DNA from 4 places in the Arthrobacter sp. LAR12-1-1.1 genome. Region 2 is predicted to be linked to each of the others. Evidence: riboswitches for the same ligand, from Rfam matches in the RefSeq annotation. Region 2 holds a riboswitch; each other region holds the start of a gene.

Region 1 (6,980 bases), on a different contig from region 2:
AGAAGGCCTCGTAATCGGTCAGTTCCGTGATCCGCGCCGCCTCGGGGTCCCGGGCCACCTTGATTTCGCGCCAGGTGCCGCCCAGCGCGTCGTAGAGCGCCAGCCGGCCCAGCAGGGACCGGCCGACGCCGGTGATCAGCTTGACGGCCTCGGTCACCATCAGCGCTCCGACGGCGGCGCACAGCATGCCGAACACGCCGCCTTCGCCGCAGGACGGGACCGATCCAGCCGGCGGCGCCTCCGGGTAGAGGTCCCGGTAGGTGGGCCCGAACTGCTCCCAAAAGACGCTGACCTGGCCGTCGAAGCGGAAGATCGATCCCCAAATGTAGGGCTTGCCGAGGATGGCGGCGGCGTCGTTGACGAGGTAGCGGGTGGCAAAGTTATCGGCGCCGTCGAGGATGAGGTCGTAGCCGGCAAAGAGTTCCAGTGCGTTGGATGCGTCGAGACGGACGTTGTGGAGCCGGACATCCACGAGTGGGTTCAGGGCGGCGATGGCATCGCGGGCGGACTCGATTTTGGGCCGGCCCACATCCGCGACGCCGTGGATGATCTGGCGCTGGAGGTTGCTGAGGTCGACGTCGTCGTCATCGACGATCCCGAGGGTGCCGACCCCGGCGGCGGCGAGATAGAGCAGGGCGGGGGAGCCGAGGCCGCCGGCCCCGATGACGAGAACTTTCGCGTTCTTGAGGCGCCGCTGGCCGATCGCGCCGATCTCCGGAATGATCAGGTGGCGCGAGTAGCGTTCCACCTCGTCGGGGCTGAGGTCCCCTGCCGGAGCAACCAGCGGTCCGGGCCGCGGGTCCAGCTGCGGCCGGGGGGTTGCGGGGGCACCGGAAGCGGTGAACTTGGAAGCCATACTTCAATCTATGCCCCAAGATACCGCCAGGTCATATTACCCGCGCGTAAGGTGTAATTGAGTGCAAGGTAGTTCAGTACAAGTGCAGTTGAGTGCGATTGCGCGCAATTGGGGTGAAAAGGGAAAGAAGGCCGACAGTGGTTCATCAGGCACCGGCGGAGCGGGACGAGAACGGCAAGCCGCCGGCCGGACAGACGCGGAGCGGACAGCGTTCGGCCCGCCTCCCCCGTGACGAACGCCGGGCGCAGCTGCTGGCGGCTGCGCAGGAAGTCTTCGTCGCGAACGGCTACCACGGCGCCGCCATGGATGAGATCGCCGAGACCGCCCATGTCAGCAAGCCGGTGCTGTACCAGCACTTCCCTTCCAAGCGGGACCTCTACCTCGCATTGCTGGACAGCCACCTCAGCAAGCTGATCGATCTGCTGCTTGGCGCGCTGAATTCCACCACAGACAATGACGAACGCGTCCAGGCGGTCATGCGCGCCTACTTCCGCTTCATCGCCCACGACGACCAGGCGCACCGGCTCGTCTTCGAATCGGACCTGATTAACGATCCCGACGTCAGCGCACGGCTGGAAACGTTCAACAAGACCTTTGCCGACGCCGTCGCGCGCGTCATCGCCGAGGACACGAAACTGCCCGACCTCGAAGCCCAACTGCTGGGCCGCGGGCTCGCCGGAATGGCCCACGTGAGCGCCCGGTACTGGCTGGAAACGGACGGGAACCTGGACCTCGATGTTGCCAGCGACCTCATCTACCGTTTAGCTTGGCGCGGAATCTCCCGCTTCCCCAAAGAGACCTAGACTACAAATAGAGATTGACCTTAGACATTCTTTGGACGTTGATTGGCTGGGAGGCCTTGCTGTGGAAGTAAAGATTGGTATTCAGAACATTGGCCGCGAACTTGTCCTCGAATCGACCCAGGACGCCGACACCGTCGCCAAGGTAGTCGCCGAGGCGATCGCCAAGGGCGGCGAACTGCGGCTGAAGGACGACAAGGGCCGCCTGGTGATCGTCCCCGCCAATGTCCTGGGCTACGTGGAAATCGGAGCAGAAGAGGCCCGCCGCGTCGGCTTCGGCGCTCTCTAGCCCCGCCGTCCGAGCGGCCGCCGTCGGAGCAGCTTCCCGGCTGAATCCTTCGGTACCGCTTCGCTTTCTTCACTACCGTTTACTCACTGTCGTTTTCTTCACAAGCGTGAGGTGTCCTGAATGCTTTCTCTGATTGTGGTTGCCATGGTGACCGTTGCTGCGGGCTTCGTGGTGTGGGCCAACGACAAGCGGCACACGAAATACGGCGTCAGCGTCCCAGCCGGAGTCGCTGCGACCGTCGGCATGCTGAGCTGGATCATCTTCATTGCCGCCGGGCTCGGCTACCAGCCGGGCCTGACCTGGATCCCGTGGATCCTGCCGATGGTCCTGGGCACTGCGGCCTCGATCGCGGCCGTGGTGTACCTCGGCAAGACCCGGACCCGGCAGGACACCGAGCGGCTCACAACCATCCTGAAGCTCTGACCGGGCATTACCCCGTCAAGGGGGCTGCCCTACGCCGGCAGGTCCGGCCCGTGGCCGTCTTCGGTGTACAGGCACAGACGGTTTCCCTGCGCATCCGTGACCACCACCCAGTTGGGTGCGTGGTCACGGTTCATTGAGGCCCCGGTAGCCGCGGTCTTCTCCAGTACGGAGCCGGACTCGGCCTTGCTCCTGTGGATGTCCAGGTGGATGCGGTTGGCGTTCGGGGTGGAGGTTTCCTGGAACCAGAGCGAGGGGCCGCGGCCGTAGGGGTCAGTGAGATCCCCGAACCTGCCCTTGCGGTAACCGAGGGCGACCCGCCAGAGCTCCGAAATCCCGGCGGGATTGTCCGAATCGATGGCCACTTCCACCGTCCGGTACAACCCCGGTTGCGCGGTGGCACCGACTGCGGCGGCCGCCACGCTGGCCGCCGTCGCCGCTTTGACGTCCCTCGGCGTCACCTCGGTGCCGGCGTCATGGGAACTGTAGCGAAGAAAGACCCGATTGTAGCGCCAGTCCAGGTCCGGGTGGTGGTTCTGCTCTTCGGCGAGGCGCCCGACGGCGGCGATCAGCTCCAGTGCCGCGGCCGCCGTCGGCGCCGTGTACACGGTCACCAGCCCGCCGAGGCGGTACCGCCAGTCCGGCAGGCCCGCCAGCGCTTCGTCGAGCTGGGGGCGGGTGAGGATGTCGTCCGTGGCTGCCATGACAGTCTCCTTGACTGGTTGACCGACAAGACTGGCGGCCTACCGGGAGCGGCCGGACTCAGAGGAATTCGGCCCGGCCTTCCATCGCCGAGGACGCCAGCGCGTGCTCGCGGCGTGGGATCCTGCCAGCCTTTTTTGCCAGCCTACCGGCGATGACGGCGTGTTTGAAGGCCTCGCCCATGAGCACGGGATTCTGCGCCCGGGTCACGGCCGTGGCCAGCAGCACGGCGTCGCAGCCGAGTTCCATCGCCAGGGCCGCGTCCGAGGCCGTGCCGATCCCGGCATCCAGCACCACGGGCACGGACGCGCGCGAGACGATCAGCTCGATGTTGTGCGGGTTCAGGATGCCCAGGCCGGTGCCGATCGGGGCGCCCAGCGGCATCACGGCTGTCGCGCCGAGGTTTTCGAGCCGGAGGGCAAGCACGGGGTCGTCGTTGGTGTAGGCGAAGACCTTGAAGCCGCGGGCCACGAGCTGTTCGGTGGCGTCCACGAGTTCGACTGCGTCCGGCAGCAGGGTGTGCTCGTCGGCAATGACTTCGAGCTTGACCCAGTCCGTTTCCAGGGCCTCCCGGGCCAGCTCGGCGGTGAGGACAGCATCCTTGGCGGTGAAACAGCCGGCCGTGTTGGGCAGCACCCGGATCTGGTGGTCATCGAGCAGCTGGAACAGCGAGCCCGTCTCGGCCGGCGAATAGCGGCGCATCGCCACCGTGGTCAGCTCGGTCCCGGAGGCCACGAGCGCGGCCCCCAGCCCGTCCAGGCTCGGCGCACCTCCGGTACCCATGATGAGGCGGGAGCTGAGCTCCACGCCGTCGACCACGAACGGGTCGGCCACCGCCCCGGTCACCGGTACGGCCGGTGTTCCTGCCAACGTCGTCTCGTTCATGCTGGTCATCCTCCCTGGACTGCCGTGACAAGTTCGACGTCGTCGCCGTCGGCGAGCGCCGTGGCGTGCCACTGGCTGCGCGGCACCACTTCGGCATTGCGGGCCACGGCGACACCGAGTTTGCCCCCGTCTGCAGCCCGGCCGTCGGGGCCGATGCTGCGGCCCGTGAGCTGGCTGACGAGTGTGCTGACGGAGGCGCCGTCGGCGACGCTCCGCTCCGTTCCGTTCAGTCTGATGTTCATGCTGCTTCCTTGTTGGGGCTGTCTCCGGACGTATCCGGGATGCGGGAAAAACGGTCGGGGCGGAACCCGGCCCAGCGCGGGTCCGGCGTCCCGTCCATGAGTTGCCGGCATACGGCGGCAGCGGCGGGGGTCAGCAGGACGCCGTGCCGGAAGAAACCTGTGGCGATGATCAGTCCCGGGACGTCCCCGCCGCCCGGGCGCGCGACCCGCCCCAGCAACGGGGCGTTGTCCGGGGTGCCGGGCCGGGCTCGGGCCGTGGCTTCCAGCAGCTCCAGCTCGGCGACCCCGGGCACCAGCTGCTGGGCGTCCCGCAGCAGCTGGTAGATGCCGCCGGCAGATACGGCATGCGGATTCGACGGTCCGTCCTCGCGCTGGGTGGCTCCGATCACCACGGTGCCGTCCTGGCGGGGAACGATGTACACCGGGACCCCGCGCACCATGCCCCGCACGGTTGCGGTGAGCAGCGGCTGAAGATGCGGGGGCACGCGAAGGCGCAGGATGTCGCCGTAGACGGGCCGCAGCGGCAGCGCCAGTCCGGCGGGCAGCTCCTCGAGCCCGGCGGCGCCGAGCCCGTTGGCGACGACGGTTTCTGCAGCCCGCACGAAACCGCCACCCGCCAGCCGTACGCCCGCAACCTGTCCGTCCTGCCACAGCAGGCCCGCCGCGCGCCGCCGGATCAAGCTCCCGCCCTCCGTGCCGAGCACGCCGGCGAGCCGGGCGATCAGGAGGCGGGGGTCCACCTGGTGATCGGCCGGGATGTCGAAGGCGCACGAGATGCCGGGACTCAGCAGCGGCTCCCGGCTCCGCGCCTCGCGCACTGTCAGCGGTTCCACGGTGAGGCCGCAGGCCTGCTGGACTTCCCTCAGGTCCGCGAGCGCGCGCCGGTCCGCCGCGTCGGCCCCGACGGCCAGGGTCGGCGTCGTCAGGTAGCCGGTACCGGCCCGAGATTCCGTGCCCCCGGCACCGGCGTCCATCCCGGCACCGGCGTCCACTTCGGCAGCGAATCCGGGCCACAGCCGGGAGGACTCAAGCATCAGCTCCAGGAGCTGCTCCTCCTGGTAGTGCAGCTCGCTCACGGGGGCCAGCATGCCGGCCGCGGCCCAGCTGGCTCCGCTGCCGGGAGCATCATCGATCAGCACCACGGACCGGCCCGCGCGGCTGGCCTCGAACGCGATGCCGTGGCCGATCACGCCGCCGCCGATCACGGCAACGTCTGCGGTGATGTCTGTGGTGATGCCTTCGGCGCTGATGTCCCCTGCGGTACCGGGCCCGGTGTCACAAACTCTGGAAGCGGCGTCATTTGCGGCTTCGGCTGTGCGGCCGGCTCGTGAGCCCATAAAAAAATTCCTTCCCTACGCCGGTACTAGCCGGATCAGGTCAAGCGGTCGGCTCTGACGCCCTCTCAGCCGTGCAGCGGCGACATGGCTGCTGCGGGCTCCCGCGGTATGCGCCCAGTTTAGAGGAACTAGGCTGGTCCCATGAGCCAGGACCCCCTCCACACCACCGCCCGCCTCTACCTCTGCACCGACGCCCGCAGGGACCGCGGCGACTTCGAGGACTTCGTTGACGCCGCCTTCGCAGGCGGCGTTGACATCATCCAGCTGCGCGACAAATCGCTCGAGGCGGCGGAGGAACTCGAACTCCTGGAGGTCCTTCACGCGGCAGCACAGCGCCACGGACGGCTGTGGGCCGTCAATGACCGGGCTGACATCGCCTCCTTGTCCGGGGCGCCGGTGTTCCATATCGGCCAAAAGGACATTTTGTTCGACGCCGCCCGCGGCTTCCTGGGCAAGGATGCCGTGATCGGCCTGTCCACCCACAGCCCGAAACAGGTGGACGCCGCCATTGCCGCCTCACCAGGCCGTAAAGGACTCGACTATTTCTGTGTGGGACCCGTGTGGGCGACGCCCACCAAGCCGGGACGCGCCGCCGTCGGCCTCGACCTGGTGCGCTACGCCGCCCAGGCAATCGGCCGGGCGAAAGCGGACGGCACCGGCAAAGTCGACGGGGTCGTGCCGTGGTTCGCGATCGGCGGGATCGACCTCAGCAACGTCGAGCAGGTAGTCCAGGCCGGCGCCCGGCGGATCGTGGTGGTCCGGGCGATCACCGACGCCGCTGATCCGGCCCACGCCGCGGGTGCACTGCTGGCGGCGCTGGACGCCGCGGAATCCTAGGCAGGTTCCCCGGCCCACAAGCCCGCCGGCGTTCCGGGCCGCGGCCACCCTGGCCGGCAACCAGGCCTGCACCCTCGCCGGCACCGCGGCTGGCGCTCGGTACTGGACCTACCCGGCCAGCCCCAGCCCTGCCATCCTGCGCGCGTGGTTCGCTGCGAGTTCGGCCGTCAGGCCGCTGACCAGCTCCCTGGCGTCGGCGTCGTCCAGCCCCGAGAGCCCGGCGAGGAACTCGTGCTCAAGGCTGACCCGCTGGGCGTGGGTCAGGACCTCACCCAGCAGGCGCCTGGCCCACAGCGCCAGGCGCGACGCGAGCCGGGGGTCATCGGCGAGGGCCGCCTTGAGACGCTCCTGCAGCACGGCCGTAGACTCGCCCGTGGAGCGGACCTGCCCGATCAGCTCCCGGGTCCCGGCGTCGACGTACCGGCCGACGGCGCTGTAAAAGTCAGCGGAGACCGTGTCGATCACGTAGGCCTTCATGAGCGCCTCGTACCAGTCCGCCGGGCGCGTGCGCTCGTGGAAGTGGTCCACTGAGGGCTGGAACGGCAGCATGGCAGCCTCCGTGTCCAGGCCCATGTGCTCGAGCCGGGCGCGGACGAGTTCGTAGTGCTGGAA
Region 2 (6,980 bases):
CCTGACGGTGACCGCCGTCGTACTTTCCCTGGCCGCCGCGGGGGCGATCGTCCGGATCGGGCGGGGCCCCTCGCTGCTGGACCGGGTTCTCGCCGCCGACGTGCTGCTGGCCATTTTTGGGGCGGCCCTGTGCATCGACATGGCCGTCAACCGGCACCTCAACAACCTGATGCTGCTCGTTGCGATTTCCCTCATCGGGTTCGTCGGCTCGGTCACTGTGGCCCGGTTCGTGGCTGAGAGAAGGGAGAGCGTCCGTGAATCCTGAAACAGTGATCGATGCCGTCTCCGCCGTGTTCATGGTGACCGGCGCGCTCATGTCACTCGGCGCCGCGATCGGTCTGTTGCGGTTCCCGGACCTCATGAGCAGGATGCACGCCGCCACCAAGCCGCAGGTCCTCGGCCTGTTCCTGCTGTTGGCGGCGCTTGGCCTGCAGATGCGCAGCTGGTGGGTGTGGCCCGTCCTGGTGGTGGCCTGGCTCTTCCAGCTGCTCACCGTCCCCGTGTCGGCCCACATGGTGGGCCGGGCCGGCTACCGGACCAAGCACCTGCATCCGGAACTGCTGAGCTCCGACGAGCTCGAAGCCATAGTTCAACAGGCAGCGGGCCAGCAGGCGGCCAAACACGGAGTGGACGACGACGAAGCCGGCCGCTGAGCCCGTTCGGTGACCGGCGCGGCAGCCCGGCACATCGACCGACGCTTCGACCGGCGCCGCCGCTAGTCGAGTCCGGTCAGACGATGTCCTGGGTCTTGGCGAAGCGGGTGATCGCGCGCTGGGTGCCGCGGTTGGCGAGCACCTGGATGATGGCGCTGACCGATGCGGAGATCAGGGCGAACGTCAGGGCCGAGCGCAGCGTGGTGGGGACGTCGTCGTCGTGGCCCTTGGGCGGCTTGTTGCCCGTGGACTTTTCCCAGATAGTGTCCACCAGCTTGGTGCCGGCAAAGCCGGCCAGGAGGCTGATGCCGGTGCCGAGCAGCTTGATGATGATGTTCATTCTTCGGTCTCCTTGGGACGGGAACTGGGTCTCTCCCTAGCCTAGCGTTCCGGTATGAGGACCATCCGCAGGGCCTCGACCACGAGTTCGTGGTCCGCCTTCTGGGGCAGGCCGGAGACGGTGACGACGGCGACAGCGCCCGTGCCGCGCACGTAAATGGGGAACGCCCCGCCGTGGGCGGCGAACTCCGTCTGGTCCCACCAGGCGTTGTCCTCGATCATTCCGCCGGCAGCGCGGGCCCGGAGGCCCACCAGCAGGGACGGGACCTCGTACCGCATGGCGGTCCGCTTCTTGGCGTTGATCCAGCGCTCATTGTCCGGCGTGGCACCGTCCAGCGCTGCGTGGAAGAGCACCTGCTCGCCCTTGGTGATGTCGACCGCGATGGGCAGCGAGCGTTGCCTGCCCAGCTCGACAAGGAGGAGCCCGAGGTCCAGGGCGTCGTCCTTGCTGAACGACGCGAACTGGAGCGCGTCCATCTCGGCCAGTACCCGGCCGATGAGCACCGCCAGGGATCCCTGCGGCTGCGGCTCCCTCGAGTCAGGGTCGTATTCCCCGGAGGGATCTTGTGTGGCTGGTGTCTGCGTCAAAATAATCCAGCTTTCCGGTGGGTGACGAGGCCGCCCGCTGGCGGGTCCGGGTGTCCGACACGTCGACTCTACCAAGCGGGGCGTTCCCGGCCGCGGAGACCGGCTTTGCCCCGTCCCGGATTGTGACGGCACGCCGCTGAAAACCCGGCCCTCCGGGTGTAAACTGAGCCAGCCCACAAGGGCGAAACAATTTACGACAGGGGAGCGCCGCCGTCGGGCATCACCGGAAAAATCCGGGGAAACCTTAGGTGGGCGCTGAGAGTGCGGACAGCCGCAGACCCTCGAACCTGATCCGGTTAGTACCGGCGCAAGGGAGTCGAGTTCTCAGGGTGCGCGGAGGGCGGCGGAAGCCGAAGCCGGCCGGAGCACCCTCCCCTCCTGTTCCTCAGGAGGACGACATGACAGATATTTCAGCACAGCATGGTTCCGCCGGCCCATCATCGGCCCGGCGCAACTACACCTGGCGTGTGGTGGACATTGTGGTGGCCGCGTTGATCGCCGTTGCCGGCGGCGTCATCTTCTGGGCCTGGTCCCAGGGCGCGAACCTCATTTCGGTCCCGGTCAACGCGCTCTACCCGCCGCTCAGCGGACTCTACGCCGGCGGCTGGATGATCCCGGCGGTGCTGGGCATGCTCATCATCCGCAAGCCGGGCGCAGCGCTCTTCTGCGAAACCGTCGCGGCCACGGGCGAGCTCATCATGGGCTCGCAGTACGGCACCACGGTGCTGATCTCCGGCATCCTGCAGGGCCTCGGCGCGGAACTGGTCTTCGCGGCCTTCCTCTATAAGAAGTTCAACCTGCCGGTGTCCCTGCTCGCCGGAGCCGGCGCGGGCCTGTTCTGCGGCCTCAACGATTCCTTCCTGCCGTGGGGCTGGAACATCGCCTACGCAGCCGGGGACAAGCTCGCCTACATCGCCTTCACCACAATCTCCGGCGCAGTGATTGCCGGCGGACTGTCCTGGCTCGCCACCCGCGGCCTGGCCAAGACCGGAGTGCTGGGCTCCTTTGCCTCCCGCAAGGCCGCCACGGAGCCTGTTTTCTCCTGATCGCTTCTCCAGAACCCTCTTATCCTGAACTCTGCAGAGCACCCATGAGATCTTCAACAGGCGTCCGGCCGGCCGCCGTCACGGCCCGCGGCTGGGGCTGGCGGCACGCTGGAAGGCCCCGGCCCGCCGTCAGCGGCCTTGACCTGGACATCCGGCCGGGGGAGCGCGTGCTCCTGCTGGGCCCCTCCGGCGCCGGCAAATCGACGCTGCTCCACGCCCTGGCCGGCGTGCTGGGCGACGGCGCGGCCGGCGCCTCGGGGCCGGCCGGCGACTCCGAAGACTCAGACGAGACCGGAAGCCTGCTGATCGACGGTGCCCCACCACGGGCGCAGCGCGGCCGCGCCGGGCTTGTGCAGCAGGACCCGGAAACCCAGGTGGTGCTTTCCCGCCTCGGCGACGACGTCGCCTTCGGGGCGGAGAACCTCGCCGTCCCGGCGGCGGAGATCTGGCCGCGCGTGCGCGAGGCACTCGACGACGTCGGGCTGGGCCGGCTGCCGCTGGACCACCCGACGTCGGCACTCTCCGGCGGACAAAAGCAACGGCTGGCGCTCGCCGGGATCCTTGCGATGCGGCCGGGGCTGCTGCTGCTCGACGAGCCGACCGCCAACCTCGATCCCGCCGGCGTCCTGGAGGTCCGCGACGCTGTGGGCCGCTGCCTGGACAAGACCGGCGCCACCCTGGTGGTCGTGGAGCACCGGGTGGGGGTCTGGAAAGACCTGGTGGACAGGATCGTGGTGCTGCAGCCCGGGTCCGCCACGGACTCCGCCGTGCTGATTGACGGACCGCCGGACCGGGTCCTGGCCGAGGCGCGGGACATGCTCATCGGTGCGGGCGTCTGGGTGCCGGGCTACGTCCCGGCGACGCGGTTGCGGCTGCCGGCATGGGACGCAGGTCAGCTCCTGCTCGCGGCCGACGGGCTCGCGGTGTCACGCGCGCGGCCGCGGCGGGCCGGGCTGCGCGACGGCTTCCGCACGATCGCGCCGCGTCCGGTCCAGTCCGGAGTTTCCGTCCAGGTCCACGCCGGCGAGGCCCTGACCATCACGGGACCGAACGGCGCGGGGAAGTCCACCCTGGCGCTGACGCTGGCCGGCCTCCTGCGGCCCGTTGCCGGAACGGTCTCGGCCGCGCCGAAGCTCAGCGGTGACGCCGGAACCGATCCGTACCGGTGGAAGGCCCAGCAGCTGATCGCCAGGATAGGCACAGTGTTCCAGGAACCCGAGCACCAGTTCGTCACCGGCAAGGTCCTGGACGAGCTCATGTTCGGCCCCCGCCACCTCGGCTACGGCGCAGACCGCGTGGACGAACTGCTGGAACGGCTGCGGCTCAGCGAACTCGTGGAGGCCAACCCCTACACGCTCTCCGGCGGCGAGAAGCGCCGCCTTTCGGTAGCCACCGTGCTGGCCGCGCACCCGCAGCTGCTCGTCCTGGACGAGCCCACCTTCGGCCAGGACGCCAATACCTGGGCCGAACTCGCCTCGTTCCTGTCCGAGCTGCTCGACGCCGGCACCGCCGTCGTCTCCGTGACGCATGACGCCGAATTCAGCGCCGTCCTCGGCGGCACCGAACTCCGACTCCGGCCGCGGGAAACTGCCGCCGCGGATGCTCCCGGCCCGGATCTTGAGCTGCCGGAGGGGGCCTCGCCATGAGGGACGCACTGAGCCTGCGCGGCAACCATGCGCTGCTGACCCGCGCCAACCCGCTCGCCAAGTTCACCGCGGTCACCCTGATCACGCTGGTCCTGGCGCTGTCCATTGACTGGGTCTCGGCGTCGGTGGCGCTGGCCTTCGAACTGCTGCTCCTGCCGCTGGCCGGCCTGACCCTGGCCTTGCTGTGGCAGCGCGGCTGGCCGCTGATCCTCGCGGCGGCGCTGGGTGGCTGGAGCACCGCCATCCTGGCGCCCGACGCCGGATCCGTCCTGCTCGACGCCGGGATCTGGTCCATCAGCGCCGGTTCCCTGCAACTGGGGATCGGCTTCATGCTCCGCGGGCTAGCGATCGCACTGCCTGCGGTGCTGCTGATGAGCTGCACGGACCCCACAGACCTTGCCGACGCCCTGGCCCAGAACGCAAAACTGCCGCACCGGTTCGTCCTGGGCACCTTGGCCGCCATGCGGCTGGTCGGGATCATGGCCGAGCAATGGCAGACGATCGGCATGGCCCGGCGGGCCCGCGGCGTGGGATCGAGCGGCAACCCCTACCAGCGGTTCCGCGCCGCCCTGGGCCAGAGCTTCGGCCTGCTGGTGCAGGCGATCCGGAGCGCTTCACGGCTCGCGGTGACCATGGAGGCCCGCGGGTTTGGCGGCGCGGCGCGGACCTGGGCCAGGCCGTCCACGTACAGCGGACTCGACGTCTGGGTACTGCTGGGCGGACTGGGCATCGCGGCAGCCGCCGTCGCAGCGGCCCTCGGCGCGGGCACCTGGAACCTCGTTTTCCTCGCGCGCCAGTAGCGCGCCGCCAACTGTTTCCGGCTCCGCGGCGCGCCGCAAGCCGCCGGTTATCGCATGATGCGGGTATCCCTGTGAGATTAACGGCACTCCGGCGGGAATGCCGGGGGTTAATAAATCATCCGTGATATTTTCGGGACATGACTCAACCGACTGCTGAACACGTAGGCCTCCTGCTCCGCGAAGCCCGCGGCGCGAAGGGCTGGACCCAGGGACAACTCGCCGCCGAGCTCGGCACCAGCCAGAGCGCCATCGCCCGGATGGAACAGGGCAAGCAGAACCTGAGCCTGAAGATGATCCAGCGCCTGGAGGCGATCGTCGGACACAGCATCGTCAAGGTGGGCCGGCCCCAGATGACCCACCTCCGTGTCGAGGGCGGCCGCACGCTCGCCGGCGCGGTGGACGTCAACAGCAGCAAGAACGCCGGCGTCGCGCTGTTGTGCGCCAGCCTCATCAACCGCGGCACCACCACGCTGCGCCGGCTGGCCCGGATTGAGGAAGTCAACCGGATCGTGGAGGTGCTGACCAGCATCGGTGTCGAGTGCACCTGGCTCAACGCGAACGACCTCCAGATCCGCCGCCCCGCGGTCCTGGACCTGGCATCCATGGATGTGGAGGCGGCCCGCCGGACCCGCAGCGTCATCATGCTCCTGGGCCCGCTGCTGGACGAGGCCGACACCTACCGGCTGCCCTACGCCGGCGGCTGCGACCTCGGCACCCGCACCGTGCAGCCGCACATGCAGGCACTGCGCCAGTTCGGCCTGAGCGTGGAGGCGAAATCCGGGTTCTACGCGGTGCAGGCGCCGCCGTCGGACGGTCATGACCGCTCCTTCGTGCTGAGCGAACGCGGCGACACCGTCACCGAGAACGCCATCATGGCCGCAGCCCACCGCCGCGGCACCACCGTCATCCGCAACGCCAGCCCCAACTACATGGTGCAGGATCTCTGCTTCTACCTGCAGATGCTCGGCGTGGAAATCGCGGGGGTTGGCACCACCACGCTGGAGATCACCGGCCGCCCGTCGATCGACGCCGACATCGAATACTTCCCGTCCGAGGACCCGATCGAGGCGATGAGCCTCATCACCGCCGGCATCGTGACGAACTCGGAAGTCACCATCCGCCGCGTCCCGATCGAGTTCATGGAAATTGAACTCGCCACGCTCGAACAGATGGGCCAGCGACTCGAGGTTTCCGGGGAATACTTTGCCCGCAACGGCCGCACCCGCCTGGTGGACGTCACCACCAAGCCCTCGGAGCTGCGGGCGCCGGAGGACAAGATCCACCCCATGCCCTTCCCCGGCCTGAACATCGACAACCTGCCGTTCTTCGCGGTGATCGCCGCCAACGCCCACGGCCAGACCATGATCCATGACTGGGTCTACGAGAACCGGGCCATCTACCTGACCGAGCTCAACAAACTGGGCGCCCAGGTGCAGCTGCTCGATCCCCACCGGATATACGTCAACGGGCCCACCAAGTGGCGTGCCGCCGAGGTTGGCTGCCCGCCGGCCCTCCGCCCCGCCGCCTGCCTGCTGCTGGCCATGCTGGCGGCCCGCGGCGTCTCGGAGCTGCGGAACATCTATGTCATTGAGCGCGGCTACGAGGACCTGGCCGAACGGCTCAACACCATCGGCGCGAAGATCGAGTACTTCCAAGACTGATCCCAGACTGATCCCGTGTTGGTGTAGGGGCGTTTCTGCGGATCGTGACGCACAATAGATTCATGCGCACATTCGGCGTGGAGGAAGAACTGCTGATAGTGGACCCCGAATCGGGGATGCTGCTTGCCCTCGCCGACCTGATGCTGCCCAGCCTGGTTCCGCCAAAGAGGCAGGACGCCGCCCAAGTTCTCCCAGGGCAGCAACCGGTCCACGAGGGCGCCGACTTTAGCTACGAGCTCAAGCTCGA
Region 3 (6,980 bases), on a different contig from region 2:
GTCCTCGAAGAGCAGGGCGGTGTGGAAGAGCCCGGCCTCGCCGCGGGAGGGAATGTTCAGGCCGGGGGCGGGCGCCAGGTGGACCAGCGGCTTGCGCTTGCGTCCGAGGTAGAGGCCGCCGTCCTGTTCGGCCACAATTTCCAGGCCGAGGGCCTACTGGTAGTAATCGGTCATGAGCTTCATGTCGCCGACCTTGAGCATCACGGTGCCCATGCTGAGTTCGGCCGGAAGGAGATCCTGGGTGCTGGATTCTTGGGTCATCGAAACGCTCCGGTGTCTTGCGGCCACCGGGTATCGGCGACCTTTCGTATAGGGTTAAATTACTTGAAGCTTCAATTTATTCCTAACGGATGAAGTGCCCCCTCAGCACAATGTGCTGTAGGCCCGCGAGGGTGCCGAGGTGCTGCCGGGGGTCTTCGGCGCATACCAGGACGTCGGCGCTGGCCCCTTCGGCGATGCCGTCCGCGCCGAGCCACGTCCTCGCGGACCAGGCCGCCGCGTCGAGGGCGGCTGCTGCGGGCAGGCCGGCGGCGTGCAGGGCATGGATCTCGTCCACGATCCGGCCGTGCCTGATCACGCTGCCGGCGTCGGTGCCGGCATAGATGGCCACCCCGGCCTCGTAGGCTTCGAGGACCCGTTCAGCCCGCCGTTCCCACAGCGAGCGCATGTGGGCGGCGTAGCGGGGGAACTTGGCCTCCGCCCGCGTGGCGATGTCCGGGAACGTGGCGATGTTGATCAGAGTGGGCACGATCGGGACGCCTTGGTCGAGGAAGCGCGGCAGGTGCCGGGGCAGCAGCCCGGTGCCGTGCTCGATGCAGTCGATCCCGGCGTCGAGCATGTCATCCAGGGTGTCTTCGGCGAAGCAGTGCGCGGTGACCCGGGCCCCTTCATCGTGGGCGGCCTGGACGGCGTCCTTGACCGTCCGGGCGGGAAAGCTGGCCGCCAGGTCGCCGGCGTCGCGGTCGATCCAGTCCCCCACGAGCTTGACCCAGCCGTCGCCCGCGCGGGCCTGCTTCCGCACCGCCTCTACGAGATCCTCCGGCTGGACCTCGATGGCCAGGCCCGGCAGGTAGCGCCGGGTCCTGCCGAGGTGCCGGCCGGAGCGGATGATCCGGGGAAGGTCCGCCCGCTGCTGGAGCCAGCGGGTGTCGTGGACCGCGCCGGCATCTCGGACCAGCAGCGTCCCGGCGTCCCGGTCCGCCAGGGCCTGGGATTCGGCGGTGTCCTCGGAAACGTCCCCGCCCGGGCCCAGGCCGATGTGGCAGTGTGCGTCCACGAACCCGGGAATGACCCAGCCGTCCAGCACGGTCTCCGGCGCGGCTGCCGGGCGGCGGAAGGTCAGCAGTCCGTCCACCGACCAAAGTCCGCGGCGTTCCTGGTCCGCGGCCGTGAGGATGGGGCCGCTGAATTCGATGATACCGGTCATGGCCTAAGCCTAATCCGCATGACAACCCGCCGGCCCAGATCATCCAGCCCCAGCTGCGCTTCGTGCACCCGCAGGGCAGCCAACGCCTGGCCCGGCTGGGCGAATTCCTCGAAACCGCAGCTCGCGTAAAACGGCCCATTGAACGGAATGTCCGCGAAGGTGCTAAGCGTCATCGATAAACAGCCACGACTCCGGGCCGCATCGATGGCCGCCTCCACCACGGACCGGCCGATCCCCCGCCCGCCGAAGTCCGGCTGCACGGAGAGTTGCTCCAGGTGGGCCTGGCCGCCGAGTTCGTCAACGCGGGCAAATCCTACGGGCGGGTTTCCGGCGACAAGTATGAAGCGCGGCTCGACCGGCGTCGTCAACGCCGGAGCCGGGAGCGCCTGGTCCCCCGGCTCCGCTTCGAGGATGCGGTCTGCTGCGGCCTCGAGAACCGGCAGCGCCGGAAGGTCTTCCGGCGTCGCCGTCCTGATCCGGGCCGCGGCCCCGGGCACAGTCACAATGCCAAGCTAACACCGCGGTCCGCCGGCCGCGTCATACTCCACAGCCGTCGACAGGCACGTGGTAGCTTCGTCTACGACCACACGGGTGCCCCCTGCAGGGGCTGAGATCGGGCTGACGCAGCCTGCGACCGTTGAACCTGTCCGGGTAATGCCGGCGAAGGAAGTGAGTATTTTCGTGAATACCCAATTGACCCAGCACAGCCCTGCCCAAATCGAGCCCGTCCAAATTGAGTCAGCCCAAAATGAGCCTGCAGCCGCCACGCAGTCGCTGAAGTCCCACTCGCTGGCCTTCACCACGGACCCGGACCATGGCATCCGCGTCCCGGTGACCGAGATTGCCCTGGAACCCTCACCGGGCGGCGTCGGGAACGCACCCTTCCGGGTCTACCGCACCGCCGGCCCCGGCAGCGATCCGGTCCGCGGGCTGGAGCCCTTCCGGGCATCCTGGATTGAGGCCAGGGCGGACACCGAAACCTACGCCGGCCGGGAACGGGAGCTGCTCGACGACGGCAAGTCGGCGGTGCGCCGGGGTGCGGCGTCGGCCGAGTGGCGGGGCGGCCGGCCGGTGCCGCGGCGCGCCGTTGAGGGCAAGACCGTCACGCAGATGCGCTACGCCCGGGACGGTGTCATCACCCAGGAAATGCGGTTCGTCGCGCTGCGGGAGAACTGCGATGTGGAGCTGGTCCGCAGCGAGGTGGCCGCGGGGCGGGCGATCATTCCCAACAACGTCAACCACCCCGAATCCGAGCCGATGATCATCGGCAAGGCGTTCCTGGTGAAAATCAACGCCAATATCGGCAACTCCGCCGTGACCAGTTCCATCGCCGAGGAGGTGGACAAACTCCAGTGGGCCACCCAGTGGGGCGCGGACACGGTCATGGACCTCTCCACCGGGGACGACATCCACACGACACGCGAATGGATCATCCGCAACTCCCCCGTCCCCATCGGCACGGTCCCGATCTACCAGGCGCTGGAGAAGGTCAACGGTGAGGCGAATGCCCTGACCTGGGAGATCTTCCGGGACACCGTGATCGAGCAGTGCGAGCAGGGCGTGGACTACATGACCATCCACGCCGGGGTGCTGCTGCGCTACGTGCCCCTGACAGCCAACCGGGTCACCGGCATCGTCTCCCGCGGCGGCTCCATCATGGCCGGCTGGTGCCTGGCGCACCACCAGGAGAACTTCCTCTACACCCACTTCGACGAGCTGTGCGAGATCTTCGCGAAGTACGACGTCGCGTTCTCCCTGGGTGACGGGCTGCGGCCCGGCGCGACGGCGGATGCCAACGACGCGGCGCAGTTCGCCGAGCTGGACACGCTGGCCGAGCTCACGCAGCGGGCCTGGGAGTTCGATGTGCAGGTCATGGTGGAGGGCCCGGGACATGTGCCCTTCCACCTCGTCCGGGAAAACGTGGAGCGCCAGCAGGAACTCTGCAAGGGCGCCCCGTTCTATACGCTCGGGCCGCTGGTCACCGATATCGCACCGGGGTATGACCACATCACCTCGGCGATCGGCGCCACGGAGATTGCCCGCTTCGGCACCGCCATGCTCTGCTACGTGACACCCAAGGAACACCTCGGGCTGCCGAACAAGGACGACGTGAAGACGGGCGTGATCACCTACAAGATCGCGGCCCACGCCGCCGACCTCGCCAAGGGCCACCCCGGCGCCCACGAACGCGACGATGCCCTGTCCAAGGCGCGGTTTGAGTTCCGCTGGCGGGACCAGTTCGCGCTGTCCCTGGACCCGGTGACGGCGGAGGCCTTCCACGATGAGACGCTTCCCGCGGAGCCGGCCAAGACAGCCCACTTCTGCTCGATGTGCGGTCCCAAGTTCTGCTCGATGCGGATCAGCCAGGACATCCGGGACGAATACGGTTCAGCTGATTCGCAGGCGGCCCTGGCGCAGATGGCGGCCGGAATGCAGGCGAAGAGCAATGAGTTCCTCGCCTCGGGCGGCAAGGTCTACCTGCCGGAACCGGCCGTAGGCGAACCTGCAGCCTCCTAGGACGCCCGGGCGTGCTGGTGCCGGCTAACCTCGGCGATGTACGAGCGGATGGCCCGGTCCCCCTCGGCTGAATCCTGGGGCCGGTGCCCTCCCGGCGCCGTGCGGTGCAGGGCGCCGGTCTCGCGCAGGTAGCCGGCGATTTCCTCATACAGCGGTTCCCAGCCTCCGGTCAGGACCAGCGTCGGCACGCCCGGCACGATCTGCAGCGGGGCTTCCCACGGCGGCGCCTGCAGGCGGAGCCGGCGCGCCGCCCGGAGGGCCTCCGGCGTCGTGGCCCCCGGGGCGTCGGCCGCAAACGCGCGGCGGATGAACTCCCGCTGGAAGTCGTCGTCGCTGAGGTTGTGCCGGACGTCGAAGAGCGGCTGCATGAGCGCCCGGTGCGCAGCGGTGGCGGGAAGCTCCGCGGTCAGGGACAGGCAGGCCGGTTCCACCAGGGTGAGCGACTGGACGAGGTCGGGCCGCTCGACGGCAGCCATCATCGCGGCGATCGCGCCCTGCGAATGGGCCACCACATGGCCGCCGGCCTCGCCGCGGCCGTCGTCTGCCAGCGACGCGAGCACAATTGCGGCGTCGGCGGCGAAGTTGGATTCGAGGGGTTCCGCGACGGCGTCAAACCCGTGCCGCCGCAGGAACAGGGCGTCGTAGTCCAGCGCCATTCCGTGCTGCTTTGGCCACGCGGCGGCACCGAAGCTGCCATCCCCGTGGACGAAGACTACGCGCTGCTTGAACATTGTCTAACCCTATGGCACTTCAGTGCTGATGCCGCCGGCGACACAGTCCCGGCGGCATTAGCAGCTGCGGCTACTTGCTGCCGCCGAGGAACTTGTCGAAGCCCTTGGGCAAATTCAGCTGGGACGGATCGAAGTCGCCGCCCTGCTGGCCGAACGATGCCCCGGTGGGCAGGGCCTTGGAGCCGGCGGCACGCCGGGCCTCGGCGTCGCGCAGTTCCTGCGCTGCCTTGGCCGGGTTGCCGGAGCGGGCCTTCTTCTTGGGCGCGGGCTTGGCTCCCTTGCGCGCCCCGCCGCCCATGCCGGGCATCCCCGGCATTCCGGGCATCCCGCCGCCGGCGGCCATCTTCTTCATCATCTTCTGGGCCTGGGCAAAGCGCTCCAGCAGTCCGTTGACCTCGGAGACGTGCACGCCGGAACCGCGGGCAATGCGGGCCCGGCGGGAGCCGTTGATGATCTTCGGAGCAACGCGCTCGTGCGGGGTCATGGACCGGACAATGGCCTCAACACGGTCGATCTCGCGCTCGTCGAACTGCTCCAGCTGCTGGCGGATGTTCTGCGCGCCCGGCATCATCATGAGCATTTTCTTCATGGAGCCCATGTTGCGGATCTGCTGCATCTGGGCGAGGAAGTCATCCAGGGTGAAGTCTTCCTGGTCGGCGAACTTCTTCGCCATCCGGGCGGCTTCATCCTTGTCCCAGGACTTCTCGGCCTGCTCGATCAGGGTGAGGACGTCACCCATGTCGAGAATGCGCGAGGCCATGCGGTCCGGGTGGAAGAGCTCGAAGTCGTCCACGCCTTCGCCGGTGGACGCGAACATGACCGGCTTGCCGGTGACCGATGCGACGGAGAGCGCGGCACCGCCGCGGGCGTCGCCGTCGAGCTTGGAGAGCACGATGCCGGTGAAGTTGACGCCCTCGTCGAAGGCCACGGCCGTGTTGACGGCGTCCTGGCCGATCATGGAGTCGATCACGAACAGGACTTCGTTCGGGACGATCGCGCGGCGGATCTGGCGCGCCTGCTCCATCATGTCGGCGTCGACGCCAAGACGGCCGGCGGTGTCCACGATCACGACGTCGTGGAGGGTGCGCTTGGCTTCCTCGACGCCGTCACGGGCGACGGCGACCGGGTCGCCGGCAGGGTGGTCCAGCTCGGTGGACGTGGCGCCCGGGTGCGGGGCGAAAACGGGCACCCCGGCGCGCTGGCCGACCACCTGCAGCTGGGTCACGGCGTTGGGGCGCTGGAGGTCGCAGGCCACCAGCATGGGGCTGTGGCCCTGGGACTTGAGCCACTTGGCGAGCTTGCCGGCCAGGGTGGTCTTGCCGGCGCCCTGCAGGCCGGCCAGCATGATGATGGTGGGTCCGGTCTTGGCGAGGCGGATCCGGCGGGTCTCGCCGCCGAGGATCTCCACGAGCTCCTCGTTGACGATCTTGACGATCTGCTGGCTCGGGTTCAGCGCCCCGGAAACCTCGGCGCCGAGGGCACGCTCGCGCACGCGGCCGGTGAACTCCCGGACCACGGGCACGGCGACATCGGCGTCCAGGAGGGCACGCCGGATCTCGCGGACTGTGGCGTCAACGTCCGCCTCGGTCAGGCGGCCTTTGCCACGCAGATTCTTGAAGGTTGCTGTCAACCGGTCAGAGAGTGAATTGAACACGCGCCGTGCACTTCTTTCAGTGGATCTACAGGTGGCGGCCGGTGCGGCACGCCAGCGTCGCGACTGGTGTTCGCCTGGACGAACCGCCTCGACAACAGGACTCGACTATCTAGGGTACCAAGATGCGCCTTCAAGATGGCATGCTGGCTTAGGTGACCAGCCAAACAACTGTAAAAACCCTGCTCATCCTGGGCGCCTCAGGCGATCTGACGGGCAGGCTCCTGTTGCCAGGGCTGGCCCGCCTGGTGGCCCGGGGCCGCGCCGACGGCCTCACCCTGGCCGGAGCGGGATCGGACCCCTGGACGCCGGAGCAGTGGCTGGGCCGGATCGAGGAGTCCTTTGCGGACGAGAACTCCCGGGCCGATGCCCACGGCAAGCGGGAGCTCAAGCGGATCCGCCAGGAGAGCAGCTACCACCAGATCGATGTCACGGCCAAAGGCCAGCTCGCCGGGCTGCTGGCGCAGATGGAGGGCCCCGTGGCCATCTACTTCGCCCTGCCGCCGCCTGTCAGCCAGCTCGCGTGCGAGGCGCTGGCTCCCGAGGACGTGCCCGCCGGCACCCGGCTGGTCATGGAGAAGCCGTTCGGCTCGGATGAGCAGTCCGCGCAGCATCTGAACAAGACACTGGCCGCGCTGGTCCCGGAGGACCACAT
Region 4 (6,980 bases), on a different contig from region 2:
CGTCGGGACCGCCGAGGGGCTTGAACTTCTCGCGGTGAACGGAGACACAGCCGTGGCCGCCGGTACCGCCGGATACGTGCAGTACTACCCGGTCTACAAAGCTCGCCACGTGGATCTCCTCAGTGCTGTTCCCCGGACCCACAAAGGGGCCCAAGATGATTGTAATGCGGTTAAAACACCGGTGGAGCGGACCTAATGGCCCGCCCCACCGATTTAGAACGTTTTGTTACTCTGCAGCTGCAGCAGCCACGATGTTCACAACGCGGCGACCACGGCGGGTGCCGAATTCGACAGCACCGGGGGTCAGGGCGAACAGGGTGTCGTCCCCGCCGCGGCCGACGCCGGCGCCCGGGTGGAAGTGGGTGCCGCGCTGGCGGACGATGATCTCGCCTGCGGAAACTACCTGGCCACCGAAGCGCTTGACGCCGAGGTACTGGGCGTTGGAGTCACGACCGTTGCGAGTGGAACTCGCGCCTTTTTTATGTGCCATTTGGAATGCCTGCCTTCAAAAAATTCTGGGGAATCTGCTGGAACCTGAACAGTAACGAAGAGTTACTTGATACCGGTGATCTTGACCTTGGTCAGTTCCTGACGGTGGCCCTGACGCTTCTTGTAACCGGTCTTGTTCTTGAACTTCTGGATGACGATCTTCGGACCACGAAGGTCTTCGAGGATCTCAGCCGTAACCGTTACCTTGGCCAGGTCCGCAGCAGCAGACGTGACTTTGTCACCGTCCACCAGGAGCAGTGCGGGCAACTCAAAGGTGCTGCCGGCTCCACCGGGGACGCGGTTCAGGGTAACGAAGTCTCCAACGGAAACCTTCTCTTGGCGGCCGCCTGCGCGGACAATCGCGTACACCACTGGGGAACTCACTTCTCTCGACGTTTATTACTAGATTTGCGTGCGGAACCTGGGGCCAAATTGTTTGGACCGGCTCACGCTGTGCCTCAACGCCGGTGGATTCCCCGGGGGAACCCATGAGCTATCCCCGGAACAAATCCACTTGGAATTCCAAGCAGGCTGTTCTCAGGGTCATAACCCAAGTGTTGGCGTAAGCACCGAAGATCTAGAATACGCTAATTTTGCCTTCGGCCGCAAATGAGGCTGGTTCCGGCTGGTAGTCCGTGATAGGCGCCACAACGTCTTGAAGCAAAGACCGTGTCAATGTTCTTGACCGTGATCTCGACCGTCTTGATGCTGTGCTGCCGCAACGACTTCCGGAACCGTGCCCCACCATCGTACCGGCTGTGCGGGCCAGGTCGTGTCAGGCGTACAGCCGCGGCGCGTCGAAGAAGGCCACTTCGTAGCCCGATGACTGCCGGAAAGCCAGGGCCATGGCCTCCCGCTCGCTCCCGGATGCCCGTCTGGCCGCCGTGTCCGTGTACGCGATGGCCTGCCGGGTCGCGGCGGCGAAGTCCTCATCGGCGTACGTCCGCAGCCAGTCGGCGTAGGGGTGTGCCACGGGGGCGCCGCCGGCAAGGAATTCCCGGTGCAGGGTGGCCCCGACCTCGGCGTAGAGCCAGAAGCATGGGAGCGCCGCCGCGACGAGGATCGCGTAGCTGCCGGCCACCGAGGCGGCCAGCAAGTGGTCCACGTACGACTTCGTCACCGGGCCCAGGTTGGGGGCAGTGGGGCGGGTGCTGAGCCAGGAACGGTGCAGCTCTGATTCGACCTCCAGGCAGGTCTGTGCGGAACGGGCCCAGAACAGCTGCTCCGCCTCGGTGGGGGCGATCGCGGCGGCACGGGCCAGGACCCGGGAGTAGCCGTTGAGGTAGATGGCGTCCTGGGCGAGGTAGTACGCGAACTCGTGCTCGGGCAAGGTCCCGTCGGCCAGCCCGCGGATGAAGTCCAGGGCGTAGATGGCGTCAAGATCGCCCGCGGCCCCTGCGCGCAAGGCAGCGGCGAACTCGCCCTCCGCCGGACCGTGGCCGTCGAGGCTGCCCTGGCCGCGTTGGTCGTCTTTGAGGGCGTGCACATCGCCAGTTTGCTGCATGTGGTGGAAGTGATGGACCGGACCGTTGCCGGAGCCGACGTCCAGGGCCGCGGCTTCGCGGAGCGCGCCCAGCAGCCACGGCTTGACCTCCCGCAACGCCGCTTCCCAGTCCCCCACCCGGGCCTGCACGGTGGCCATGGCCGAGGACAAGGAGCAGCCGGTGCCGTGGCTGTTGCGCGTGGCGATCCGCTCCCCCGGCACCACCACCGTTTCCCGGCCGAGCAGGCCCCCGGTGTTCACCAATGCATCCGGGCAGCCGGCGCCCGCGCCGTTCCCGCCCTCCGCGGCATCGCCGCCGTCGACGGGTCCGTCCCCGGGCTGGCCGCCCTGGGAGTGTCCGTCCTTGAGGTGCCCGCCTTTGACCAGCACGGTGGTGCCGGTCAGGGCCGCCAGTCGTTTGCCCTGCGCCAAGGCCTCAGCCCAGTCGGCCGCGGCGGGCTCTTTGAGCAGGATGGCGAGTTCGGCGAGGTTCGGCGTGATGAGGTCCGCCAGCGGCAGGAGGGCCTGCAGGGCGGCCTCGGCCGATTCCTGCAGGAGCCGGTCGCCGCTGGTGGCGACCATCACCGGGTCCAGGACGACGACGTCGGGGCTCACCTTTTCCAGCCAGCTGCGGACGGCGTCGATCACCGCGGCGTCGCCGAGCATGCCGATCTTGACGGCGTCGATGCCGATGTCGTCGCTGATGGCGTCCAGCTGGGCCGTGAGGAACGCGGCCGGGGGCACGTGGACGGCGCGCACGCCCTGGGTGTTTTGGGCCGTCAGGGCCGTGATGGCGGCCATGCCGTAGCCGCCGTTCGCTGCAATGCTCTTCAGGTCGGCCTGGATCCCGGCCCCGCCGGAGGGGTCGGAGCCGGCGATGGCCAGCACGCGGGGAATGCGCGGGGGTGCGGACGGGGACGGCACGGACGGGGACGGCACGGACGGGGACGGCCCTGCCGTCTGACAATCGCTGGGCAGAAACTCGGACTGATTCGATCTCGCGGACAAGTCAGACATCCCTTCGCCGGTGCTAACCGGACAGGTTCAACGGGTCTGGATCTCAGCCGGCTGATGCGCGGCACCCCGTGTCAGTGTTCCAGCCTAGCCGTTGCCACCGGGCTGCCCCGTTAACGCAGGAGCGGGACCGGGCCGGAGCGGACGTATTGTTACGCCCGCTCCGGCCCGGTCCCGCAGTCCAACCAGTCGAAGGGACCGGTCGGGGAAGCGATCAGTCGCGGCGGACTACAGCTCCGACGCCGGTACGCCCACGCCGAGGATGATCGGCTCGTTGCCGGCCGGGATGGACGCCGGCCTGGCCGCGGCGGGTGCCTTGGCCTCGTGAACCGATCCGGCCGCGGCCGGCCGCGTCGCCTCGCGATGCTCCACGGAGGTCTCGTTCGCAGCGCCCTGGGCGCGGCTGGCGCTCCGGTTGCGGCGCCCGCGGCGGCCACGAGCCGTGGTGTCCGCTGTCCGCGAAGCCGGCGCCTGCGCAGTGCGCACGGCTGCGGGCGCCTCCGGTGCCGCGGAAGCCGCGGAGGGCGGGGCCTGGACGGCGTCCATCCCGGCCGGCTTGCCGGCCTCGGCGTCGCCCAGGTTGGCGAAGGCCTCGGTCAGCAGGTCCAGGGTCAGGGCCGGTTCCGGCGTGTCCTCGGCGTGCTCCACGAACGGCAGGGCCACCTGCTCACCGCCAAACGTCAGCACGGTCGCGGGACGTCCGGCTGCCTCTTCGGCGGCCGCGAGCTGCGTGACGGCGTCGACGGCGGCCTTACGGGCCCCGGCGTCGCTGGCAGCGGCTGCCTCCCCGTCGTGCAGGTGCGCGGCGTGCGCCGCGGCGGCGATGTTGGCCAGCGCGGCCCGGGTGGCTTCAGCCTTGGCGTGGCGTTCGGCCTCGGTGGGCTCGACGTGGACGGCTGCGGGTGCGGCCGGCGCCGTCTCCGGGCCCTGGCCTCCCCTGCCGCGGCGACGGCTCTTGCGCTCCGTGCGGGCAGCAGGCTGCGCCTCGGCGCGCGGCACATAGTGCTCCGCGGCAACCGTGTTGGCGCGGCGGTGTTCCACCGGTTCGTCGTGGGTGACGATGCCGCGGCCCGCGCAGGTTTCGCACTGTTCGCCGAAGACTTCCAGCAGCCCGGTGCCCATCCGCTTGCGGGTCATCTGCACGAGGCCCAGCGAGGTCACCTCGGCCACCTGGTGCTTGGTCCGGTCCCGGCCCAGGCACTCCACCATGCGGCGCAGCACGAGGTCGCGGTTGGATTCGAGCACCATGTCGATGAAGTCGATCACGATGATGCCGCCAATGTCGCGCAGGCGCAGCTGCCGGACGACTTCCTCGGCCGCTTCCAGGTTGTTCTTGGTGACGGTTTCCTCGAGGTTGCCGCCGGAGCCGGTGAACTTGCCGGTGTTGACGTCCACCACGGTCATGGCTTCGGTGCGGTCGATCACGAGGGAACCGCCGGAGGGCAGGAAGACCTTCCGGTCCAGGGCCTTGTGGATCTGCTCGTCGATGCGCCAGGCAGCGAAGATGTCCGTGTCCTTGGTCCACTTCTCGAGCCGGCCCACGAGGTCCGGTGCCACGTAGGTGACATAGGCCTCGATGGTGTCCCAGGCTTCCTCGCCGGAGACGATCAGCTTGGAGAAGTCCTCGTTGAAGACGTCGCGGACCACCTTGATGGTCAGGTCAGGTTCGCCGTAGAGCAGCTCGGGGGCGAGGATTTTGGTCGACGTCGACTGGCTCTCGATGCCCTCCCACTGCGCGCGGAGCCGGTTGATGTCGTGCGTCAGCTCTTCCTCGGAGGCACCCTCGGCCGCGGTGCGGACAATGACGCCCGCGTCCTCAGGCAGGCGGTCCTTGAGGATCCGCTTGAGGCGGTTGCGCTCGACGTCGGGCAGCTTGCGGGAGATGCCGGTCATGGAGCCGCCGGGCACGTACACAAGGTAGCGGCCGGGCAGCGAGATCTGGCTGGTGAGGCGGGCCCCCTTGTGGCCGACCGGGTCCTTGGTGACCTGGACCAGCACGGAGTCGCCGGACTTCAGCGCGTTCTCGATCCTGCGCTGTTTGCCTTCGAGGTTGACGGACTCCCAGTTCACTTCGCCGGCGTAGAGCACGGCGTTGCGGCCGCGGCCGATGTCCACGAATGCGGCTTCCATGGACGGCAGCACGTTCTGGACCTTGCCCAGGTAGACGTTGCCGATCAGGGAATCCTGCTGGGTCTTGGACACAAAGTGTTCGGCCAGGACGCCGTCTTCGAGGACCCCGATCTGGATTCTGTCGTCGCGCTGGCGGACGATCATCTGGCGGTCCACGGACTCGCGGCGGGCCAGGAACTCGGCCTCGGTGATGACGGTGCGGCGGCGGCCGGTGTCGCGGGATTCGCGGCGTCGCTGCTTCTTGGCTTCCAGGCGGGTGGAGCCCTTGACGGACGTGACGCGGTTGTTGACCGGCGCCTCGGCCATGGCCCGCGGCGCACGGACGCGGGTCACCGTGTTGGGCGGATCGTCGCCTTCCCCACCGGTCAGTTCCAGGTCCTGGTCGCCGCGGCGACGGCGGCGGCGGCGGCGCGACGTCACGCCATCCTCAAGGGTTGCCTCGGAACCTTCGTCGCCCTCGTCCTCGGCGCCTTCGGACTCGGTGTCGGACTCGGCGGACGTACGGGTGCGCCCGCGCCGGCCACGGCTGCGGCGTCGACGGCGGCTGCCGGCGTCCTCGTCCTCGTCGCCTTCTTCCTCCTCGGGCTCCGCTGCTGCTGCGGCAACGGGGACCGGGCGCACCACGGTGCTGAGGTCGGGGGCCTGGAAGATCACGGAAGTGAGGGCACCCGGTTCCATGAACAGCGACGTGGCCGGGCTTTCCTCGGGCAGGGCTTCCGGCTCTTCGGGCTGGGCCGCGGCGGGGGCTTGCGCAGGTTCGGCCGCCGTGGCGGCTTCTGCCGGCTCGGCTTCTTCGGCCGGGACCGCTACTGCGGGTACGTCTTCGGCTTTCGGTGCGGCCTTGGCACGGCTGGCGCGGCGCCGGACCGGCTTCTCTGGGGCCGTCTCTGCGACCTTCTCTGTGGCCGTCTCCGTGACGGCGGCGTCGTCGGAAGCAGCGGCCGCCTCGGGAGCCTCTGCCGCGGCAGGCGCGTTGGCTTCGGGCTCTTCAGCGAAGGCAGGCAACGGTTCCGGGGCGGCAACAGGCTTGCGGGCACGGGTGCGCCGTGCGGGCGCCTTTACAGCAGTTTCGGGGGCAGCAGTTTCGGGTACGGCGGTTTCGGCGTCGGCTGCTTTGCGGCGCGCGGCGACGGGCTCATCCGAGCCGGCCGCTTCGGCCAGCACCGCGGCTTCAGCCACGGCCTCCGCGGCGGCCGCGGCGTTGACCTTTGCGACGGGCGCCTTCCGGCGGGTCCGGACGGCCCTCTTCGGCGCTGCCGGAGCTTCCGCTTCCGCAGTTGCTTCTGCTTCCCCGGCGGCTACTAGTTCTTCGTTACCGGCTACAACCTGGTCATTATCCATCTGTGGCGACACTCCTGCCCCTGATGCGCCGCCACATTCGGCGCCCGTTGGGGCAAATATGCGTCAACACCCGCAGGCATTGACAGAAGTCAATTGGATACCCTCAGGTTCGCACCGGCAGTGGGGTGCGGCAGCCCTGGAGGGCCGGCGAGATTGTTTTGGAACCCGTTGACCTACACGCCACAACCAGGTGCCGTCCAATGGCATTGCGGGACAGCTGGAATCAGAGGATCCGCAGCTCCCTGCTCATCATTGGCGGTCTTGAAACAAAATCGCCGGACCGGAATCCGGATGTGGATCGGGTTCCAGCCACGATCATTGTCTCACAGGAGCCGCCAAAGCTGGCGTAGGCGGGGCCTGAAGTGCTTTCGGAGCGGCTGGGCAGGGCGGCAGGGGCCGTTCTCCGCCGCTGCCCAGCCTGCGGCGTTAGAATCGGGCCAGCAGAACACGGTCAAGACGATCAAAGGACTCATATTCCATGCCCAGCATCTCCAGCACTGCCGGTGACGCGACCGTACAGCAC

The links. Region 2 has a riboswitch for thiamine pyrophosphate ahead of MRBLAR12_RS22805 (ECF transporter S component). Riboswitches for the same ligand answer to the same signal wherever they lie in the genome.
Region 1: another riboswitch for thiamine pyrophosphate. It lies ahead of thiO (glycine oxidase ThiO); the one in region 2 lies ahead of MRBLAR12_RS22805 (ECF transporter S component).
Region 3: another riboswitch for thiamine pyrophosphate. It lies ahead of thiC (phosphomethylpyrimidine synthase ThiC); the one in region 2 lies ahead of MRBLAR12_RS22805 (ECF transporter S component).
Region 4: another riboswitch for thiamine pyrophosphate. It lies ahead of MRBLAR12_RS04780 (bifunctional hydroxymethylpyrimidine kinase/phosphomethylpyrimidine kinase); the one in region 2 lies ahead of MRBLAR12_RS22805 (ECF transporter S component).

What each region holds. Positions count from the first base shown of each region.
Region 1 covers NZ_JBEGIG010000012.1:510,639-517,618, reverse strand. The annotation lists gene moeB (molybdopterin-synthase adenylyltransferase MoeB) at 1-856, opposite strand, end outside; gene MRBLAR12_RS10500 (TetR/AcrR family transcriptional regulator) at 994-1,659, shown strand; gene MRBLAR12_RS10495 (DUF3107 domain-containing protein) at 1,721-1,945, shown strand; gene MRBLAR12_RS10490 (hypothetical protein) at 2,066-2,368, shown strand; gene MRBLAR12_RS10485 (4a-hydroxytetrahydrobiopterin dehydratase) at 2,398-3,069, opposite strand; gene MRBLAR12_RS10480 (thiazole synthase) at 3,128-3,952, opposite strand; gene thiS (sulfur carrier protein ThiS) at 3,958-4,194, opposite strand; gene thiO (glycine oxidase ThiO) at 4,191-5,531, opposite strand; TPP riboswitch at 5,526-5,646, opposite strand; gene thiE (thiamine phosphate synthase) at 5,673-6,368, shown strand; gene MRBLAR12_RS10460 (ferritin-like fold-containing protein) at 6,477-6,980, opposite strand, start outside.
Region 2 covers NZ_JBEGIG010000078.1:147,789-154,768, reverse strand. The annotation lists gene MRBLAR12_RS22825 (monovalent cation/H+ antiporter complex subunit F) at 1-265, shown strand, start outside; gene mnhG (monovalent cation/H(+) antiporter subunit G) at 255-653, shown strand; gene MRBLAR12_RS22815 (DUF4235 domain-containing protein) at 730-993, opposite strand; gene MRBLAR12_RS22810 (heme-degrading domain-containing protein) at 1,035-1,580, opposite strand; TPP riboswitch at 1,769-1,912, shown strand; gene MRBLAR12_RS22805 (ECF transporter S component) at 1,979-2,626, shown strand; gene MRBLAR12_RS22800 (ABC transporter ATP-binding protein) at 2,671-4,272, shown strand; gene MRBLAR12_RS22795 (energy-coupling factor transporter transmembrane component T family protein) at 4,269-5,072, shown strand; gene MRBLAR12_RS22790 (UDP-N-acetylglucosamine 1-carboxyvinyltransferase) at 5,210-6,733, shown strand; gene MRBLAR12_RS22785 (glutamate--cysteine ligase) at 6,796-6,980, shown strand, end outside.
Region 3 covers NZ_JBEGIG010000056.1:21,154-28,133, forward strand. The annotation lists partial or broken gene MRBLAR12_RS20075 (VOC family protein) at 1-261, opposite strand, end outside; gene MRBLAR12_RS20080 (amidohydrolase family protein) at 344-1,426, opposite strand; gene MRBLAR12_RS20085 (GNAT family N-acetyltransferase) at 1,423-1,929, opposite strand; TPP riboswitch at 2,004-2,112, shown strand; gene thiC (phosphomethylpyrimidine synthase ThiC) at 2,108-3,943, shown strand; gene MRBLAR12_RS20095 (alpha/beta fold hydrolase) at 3,940-4,674, opposite strand; gene ffh (signal recognition particle protein) at 4,745-6,328, opposite strand; gene MRBLAR12_RS20105 (glucose-6-phosphate dehydrogenase) at 6,481-6,980, shown strand, end outside.
Region 4 covers NZ_JBEGIG010000003.1:33,775-40,754, forward strand. The annotation lists gene obgE (GTPase ObgE) at 1-109, opposite strand, end outside; gene rpmA (50S ribosomal protein L27) at 227-490, opposite strand; gene rplU (50S ribosomal protein L21) at 553-861, opposite strand; gene MRBLAR12_RS04780 (bifunctional hydroxymethylpyrimidine kinase/phosphomethylpyrimidine kinase) at 1,265-2,989, opposite strand; TPP riboswitch at 2,972-3,068, opposite strand; gene MRBLAR12_RS04785 (Rne/Rng family ribonuclease) at 3,215-6,457, opposite strand; gene MRBLAR12_RS04790 (vitamin K epoxide reductase family protein) at 6,936-6,980, shown strand, end outside.